DNA from 2 places in the Paenibacillus sp. FW101-FHT12H11 genome. Region 2 is predicted to be linked to the other one. Evidence: a T-box and tRNA genes for the amino acid it is inferred to sense, from the RefSeq annotation. Region 2 holds a T-box; the other holds one or more tRNA genes.
The links. The T-box of region 2 lies ahead of ileS (isoleucine--tRNA ligase). A T-box ahead of a tRNA ligase gene usually reads a tRNA of that ligase, here a tRNA-Ile.

Region 1 (3,414 bases), on a different contig from region 2:
AGGCTGCGGTCGACGTTACGGTTACACCGGCACGTGCTTCCGCGCCTGCCCACAGGCGTGTGCTCTTTCGTCTCGAAAGAGCATCGCTGGATTCGCGCTGGTACATTCGCAGCGCTGTCATGCAATGACAAAAGCCCGCTAACTCTCAGTAACGAGAGTTAACGGGCTTTACATTTACTGCAGCGGCTGGCCAGACGCCTTGCGCAGTTCATTCGCCAAGCGATTGAATTCCGCTCGGGCCGGAAGCGAAGTCGTCGCCATATAACCGGCAGACAGAAATGGGATAATGACATTGGCATCATGCGTTGTAAGTGGATAGTTCACTGGTGTCAGCGTGTTCCACCAGCCTTCACTTCCATAGGATTCGTCATGATCTATTTGGATGCCATTCTCGGAAACATCATTCAAATATTGATAAATGTTAATGAATGTGGATTTTTTACCGCCGCTCCATGCGTAGGTCTGCCAAAACCTCGAGCAAGCACCTGCTTGCTTCACAGCTTCCATAACCGCATACGACCCATATACCCCGGTGGTATACTCCGGAGTCGCTTCACTTGCCGCTTGGATGTACGCGATAACCGTAGCCATTTGAGCGCTAGTCGCGTCAAAATCGACAGCAAAATAGATACAGCTTCCTGCGGGCTGTCCCAACTGATGAGCCACCTGTACCGCGGTAGCGCCGTCAGCCAATCCTGCGTTTCTACCGCCAAGAGCCCGGTTTGCCGTAGTTTCGAAAACAGATACGATGTCCAAACCTGCTTGGCTGATTCGTTCCGCTTCACTTTTCGTTAAAGCCTTATACCCGCTCGGGACGAGATATCTGGCCACAAACGAGTAGCCATCTTTGACGAAAGCGGCGGCGGTTTGCGCCGTTAAAGGCGTTGAGCAATCAAAACCTTTGGTCACTTTCTATCACCTAATTTCTACTAGTTTGTTACATCATATGCTCGTAGACAATAGATTGCTACCTTCAAATGAGTTGCTATTGAAAGGAAAGCAACAAAAAAGGCTCTTACCTAAGAAGGTAAAAGCCTTTTTGTTAGGACTCCAGTTTTTTTACGGTTCCGAATCGTTTGGCGTTTCTAGCGCGTGCACGCTCGATTTCGATTTCACGATTGCGCGGCTCCGCAGTAGTGACGAGTGAATCCATTAATTGACGTGCAGCTAGCGCAACTTCAGTGACCGCTCGGTTGAAAGCTTCCTCATTTGCCTTGGATGGCGCGGTAAAACCCGAAATTTTTCTAACAAATTGTAAAGAGGCCGCCTGAATCTCAGCATCTGTAGCAACTGGATTGAAGTTAAAAAGCGGCTTAATATTTCGGCACATAGCAAGCAGCTCCTTTGCAAGGCTATAAAGTTACATAAATAATAAAAAACCCTTATTCAAAGGGTTTTCGTACTATGGGCCCAGAGGGACTCGAACCCCCGACCAATCGGTTATGAGCCGACCGCTCTAACCAACTGAGCTATAGGCCCAAATAAAATTTGGTTGCGGGGGCAGGATTTGAACCTGCGGCCTTCGGGTTATGAGCCCGACGAGCTACCGAGCTGCTCCACCCCGCGTCATGTTGCCACTCAACAGCGACAAAAATAAATATACACTAAGCGCGAGTGGTAAGTCAAGCGTTAATTTTTAGATAAAATGCACGAAATTACGTATTGTAACGAACGCCGAAACGTCCCTTTTTCGACTTGAAAACTTCCACTTCTTGTGGGCATTCATACCCATAAATCCACCAGTCTTCTTCCATTCTTTTCGCCAGACAGCCCGCTTGAAACTTGGAATCATATAATTTTGCCCAATATATCCAGTTCATCGCAATCACTCCGTTTTAATGAAATCGATAAACCTATCTTATCCAAAACAGATCAGACTTATGAGTCTCACCTCACGAACATCCTGCATGCACGATAAAATCGAAAAACCGCCTAGCAGTGCTTCATGCACCACCAGGCGATTTATCCATTGAAAGGCTATTGTTTAAACGTTGTAAGGAAACGTTTAACCGTTTCTCCGTATTCGTTCGTAAAGGTCTCATAAACTTTGACTTGGATCGGGAAATCCAGTTGACCGGATCTCGCACTTAGGTCAATTGTGTTCGTACCATTGTACAATCTTCCTTCGCCTGACAAATCTCTCGTTGTTTTTCCAATAGGATTGCCAACTTTATCAAATAACTCAAAGGAAAGCATGTTGTTATACTTATCCGCTGTTACTTGTTTATCCGGTTTGATGTCGAGCTCCAGCTTCAACTTGTAATCATAGGTCAAGGAAGCTTGGTACATCGCTGAAATACTCCAGTCCTTAATATTGATCTCATAAGGGTAAACGTTAAGCACTTTACTCGTTGTCTCGTTGGCCTGAACGGGCACTTTCGCAGTTGCTAGCAGTGACTTATACACCGTATCCCCGCTAACTTGTTGGCTGTATAAGTTCATCTTCAAACCCTCCCCCGTTTCGGAAGCAGGAAGCGCATAGGAATAGCTGACAACATATGAAGCCTTAGGAACAACACTAAGAGCAGTTGCCAACTGTCTTCTTCCTCCATAAGCAAAGCCGTCTTTGCTTACAAGCTCCGTTTGTATCGCTGGAATAGGGACTGGACGATCGCTGTTATTCGTTAGTTTAAATTTGGCAACTGCCGTATTGAATCCATCATCTTCATTGTTGGTAACATGCAGTTCAACAAGCGACACATCGACATTGGACGGTACGAATTTATTCGTTGAATCCAGTTTAACTGGCGTTCCTAATGTGTAATCTGGAGCCGGAATGACGCCTTGTGTCGCCGCTCCAACAGGCAGTAGAATGTTCGCACGCCCTACACGGTAAGTATCTTCTTGCATTTTGCCATCCGCCTGCGAGGCGAAGAAACTCTCTGGCGTCACGACATTCAAACTCGTGAATTCGGTATCCAAATCGGTTGGAATAACGATATGGATATACTTTTTCTCACCCGGATCAAGCACAACGGAAGCTTCGGCACGATCGCCGGAATAAACCTTGCTCTCCGTCTTGCCGTCGATTCCGAAACTCGGCACGGTTTGACGTTCATTCGTTGGATTGACGACCTGAATTTGCACAACAGTAGACACGCCTTTGGCAGTAATTTCTTTGTGGATATCCACAGGAATGAAGCCTACCGATGTCCTCAGTGATGGCAGCGTGAAAGCCTCGCCCCACTTCAGAAGCGCAGAAGCTTTGGTGATTGTGCTGTCACTGCCTTTCCACACGAGCGCCGCGTCAACGGGTACGCTCAGCAGTGTTGTTTCTTTTTTCGGATAAACTTCCATATCCACATCCACAAAGCTAAGCTCACTAAGCTCAGCATCGTCGCTGCGTTCTGCATTCGTTAGATAGCTAAGCTCTTGCTGCGTCTTCGGCAGTATCGACTTTGGATTTTTGGCACT
Region 2 (3,414 bases):
CTTCCTGCGGATGGTCTTCGGCATTGTATTGATCAATGATGGCATACAACGAGTAAAAAGCATGTGTATTATTGATCGTATCTACGACTTTAGACTTCGCTTCGGCTACAATTTGCTTCGAGAACCGCTTGCTGTTCCACGGTGCACTGTCTGCAAGCAGAGACCAGCGGAAGGCATCCGCACCGAATTCTTCAATGATTTCCCAAGGGTCAATCACATTCCCTTTGCTCTTGGACATTTTCAAACCATTCTCATCTAATACATGACCGGTTGAAATTACCCCTTTGTAAGGCAGCTTTCCATTATACAAGGTAGAGACGGCCATCAAGCTGAAAAACCAACCGCGCGTTTGGTCAATCCCCTCGCAGATCATATCGGCAGGATACTGATCCGCGAATTGTTTCTCGTCACCGAACGGATGATGATACTGGGCGAATGGCATCGAGCCGCTGTCGAACCACACATCGATCACTTCCGGCGTCCTTTCCATCGTTCCGCCGCAGGAGCAGCGCAATTTTACAGCATCTACATAGGGCTTATGGAGCTCCAGACTGTCATCGATCGGCGTGATGGATTTCTCATACAGGTCTTTTCTGCTGCCTGGCGCATATTCTGCGCCGCAATCCTGACAAAGCCAGAGGTTGAGCGGAGTGCCCCAATACCGGTTTCGACTGATATTCCAATCGACAAGCTCCTCAAGGAATTTCCCGAAACGGCCTTCGCGGATATGGGACGGGTACCAGTTGACTTGGCTGTTGTTCGCCAGGAGTTGGTCCTTCACAGCCGTTGTTTTGATAAACCAGCTTTCCATCGCATAGTAGAGAAGAGGAGTTTTGCAACGCCAGCAGAAAGGATAGCTATGTTCATAACGTTCTTTGGCAAACAATAGACCGCGTTCCGACAAGCTTTTGACAATATCCACATCGCAATCCTTCACAAAACGTCCGGCAAAGTCGACGACCTCATCCGTATACCGTCCGGCAAGATTCACCACATTTACGAAATCCAGGTTATGCTGGCGGCATGTGCGGTAGTCATCCTCCCCGTGTGCAGGCGCAATATGAACGATACCGGTACCACTTGAGTCACTGACGTAATCGGCATCGACAACGATATGCCCTCGGGTCACCGTGATATAGCCAAAAGGCGGCTCATAGGAGGTCCCGACGAATTCCGCCCCTTTGTGCGTAGATAAGATCTCATAGTCCTCTTTCAATACTTTTTCGGCAAGATTTTTGGCAATGACGTAGACCTTGCCGTTCTTTTTGGCTTTCACATAATCAATGTTCTTGTTTACTGCAAGTGCAACATTCGCTGGAAGTGTCCACGGAGTCGTCGTCCAGGCAAGGAATATTTCCGGCCCTTTCGTGCTGCGAAACTCGACGGTCGCGCTCAAATCTTTGACATCCTCATAACCTTGAGCCACCTCGTGCGAGCTGAGCGTCGTCTGGCAGTCTGGACAATAGGGGCTGACCCGGTGTCCCTTGTAGAGGAGTTCTTTTTTATGAATTTCGGATAAAATGTGCCAGACGGTCTCGATATAATCATTCGTTAAAGTCACATAGGGATGATCCATGTCTGTCCAGTAGGCGATTGCTTCTGTCAATTCGCGCCACTGCTTCTCGTATTCGAAGACGCTGACTTTGCACTTCTCAACAAATTCGGCTATGCCGTACTTCTCGATTTCCTGTTTTCCCGAGATGCCCAACTGCTTCTCCACGCCAAGCTCAACGGGAAGGCCATGTGTATCCCAGCCGGCTTTTCGCACGACACGGTAACCTGACATGGTTTTGTACCGGCCGATAAAATCCTTAATGACACGTCCGAGCACGTGGCCGATATGCGGCTTTCCGTTGGCTGTAGGCGGACCTTCATAGAAGACGAAGTTCGGTTTATCACTCCGATGATCGATCGATGCGCGGAATGTTTCGTTTTGTTGCCATTGATTCAGGATGCGCAGCTCGCGGGCCCTTGCTTTTTCTTTTACATCTACTTTTCTCATACAGATCATCCTCTCCAATTTTAAAATAAAAACAAAAAAATCCCGTCCCATAAGGGACGAGATTGTATCTCGCTATACCACCCTTGTTCCGATTGATCCCTAACTCGATCCTCGGCACCTCCGCCAACGTACCATCATACGCGCCCCATATAACGGCAGGACCCCGGGTCAGCTTACTTAAGTAGCTTCAGCTTTCCTTCTCGGAGAGGATTTTGGGCTAAGTCTTGAACGTTGGCTTTCAGCACAGGGCCAACTCTCTGGGGAACAAGGGATTAGCTTACTCGATCTCGTCAATGAATTTACTCAGAACTTTCAATTAATTCATTTCTACACCTTTTTCGGTAAATTGTCAAATGAATCAGGAAAAAAGGGCATGCATCCGAATCTTTATTTATATCCAGACTTTACCAAGAATTTCCTCTTCCCGGATGGGATAATGGCTATATCAGTTAACTTAAATGAGATGGAGGTCATCCAACGTGTCAAAGTATACGATTTACCCGATGCGTCAACCGGACGATTATGCGGCTGTAGCACCCTTGCTGAATTTGATTTGGTCAGAGCCGACAACAGCTGAACGGCTGCAGCGAGATGAGGAAAGCATTCCCCCAGGCAAGCTGCACTACAATGAGGACGGCGAACTGATGGGATGGGACCGTCCCAAATGGGTTGCGGAAGACGAACACGGGCAAGTGGTCGGTTACGCGATGGCCTGGCGAGCGCCTTGGACGGAGCCCGGAGCCTTAAGTCATACGCTTGTCGTTCACCCGAAACATCGCGGGGTTGGGATCGGAGCAGCCTTATTCAATACGCTCCATCAATGGGCTGCCGAGGTCAGGGCATCACGATTAATTGACTACATGAGAGAAACGGACGAGAGATCGCTTGCTTTTGCGGAACGCCGAGGCTACGTCAAGGAGCGCCACACGTTTGAGTCCGTGCTGAACTTGGCATCGTTTGATGGCGGCTCACTGCATGATGCGATATACCAAGCGCAGCAGACGGGGATTCGCTTCGTTACGTTAGCGGATGAGCCAGGGGATGTTAGCGAGAACAAGCTTTATGAGTTGTACAAAACCACCCATCCGGATATACCCGGCTACTCCGGCAGCTTTCCATGGTTCGAAGAATGGAAAAAGTGGACCATCACGCAATCCGGTGTACGCCCGGAGTGGATACATATCGCCAAGGACGGCGATCGTTACGTTGGCGTTGTCACCCTCCAGCAGAACGAACAAACACGGGCGATGTATCACGAGTTTACAGGCGTGCTGTCGGAATACCGGGGCCGCCGCATCGCACTTGCTTTGAAGTTGCTCGGCATACAAACGGCGACGGCATGCGGTGTTCCTTATTTAAGAACACACAACGATTCCATGAACGCCCCCATGCTGCGAATCAACCGTGATCTG

Region 1: it encodes a tRNA-Ile, which carries the amino acid that the T-box ahead of ileS (isoleucine--tRNA ligase) is inferred to sense. The anticodon was not compared.

The regions. Positions count from the first base shown of each region.
Region 1 is NZ_JBYTCO010000010.1:140,275-143,688, forward strand. It holds gene AC3WTJ_RS28805 (hypothetical protein) at 1-128, shown strand, start outside; gene AC3WTJ_RS28810 (DUF1906 domain-containing protein) at 175-909, opposite strand; gene AC3WTJ_RS28815 (DUF2277 domain-containing protein) at 1,043-1,330, opposite strand; tRNA gene AC3WTJ_RS28820 (tRNA-Ile) at 1,406-1,479, opposite strand; tRNA gene AC3WTJ_RS28825 (tRNA-Met) at 1,490-1,566, opposite strand; gene AC3WTJ_RS28830 (hypothetical protein) at 1,656-1,820, opposite strand; gene AC3WTJ_RS28835 (hypothetical protein) at 1,978-3,414, opposite strand, start outside.
Region 2 is NZ_JBYTCO010000015.1:69,345-72,758, forward strand. It holds gene ileS (isoleucine--tRNA ligase) at 1-2,002, opposite strand, end outside; T-box leader at 2,052-2,305, opposite strand; gene AC3WTJ_RS35000 (GNAT family N-acetyltransferase) at 2,482-3,414, shown strand, end outside.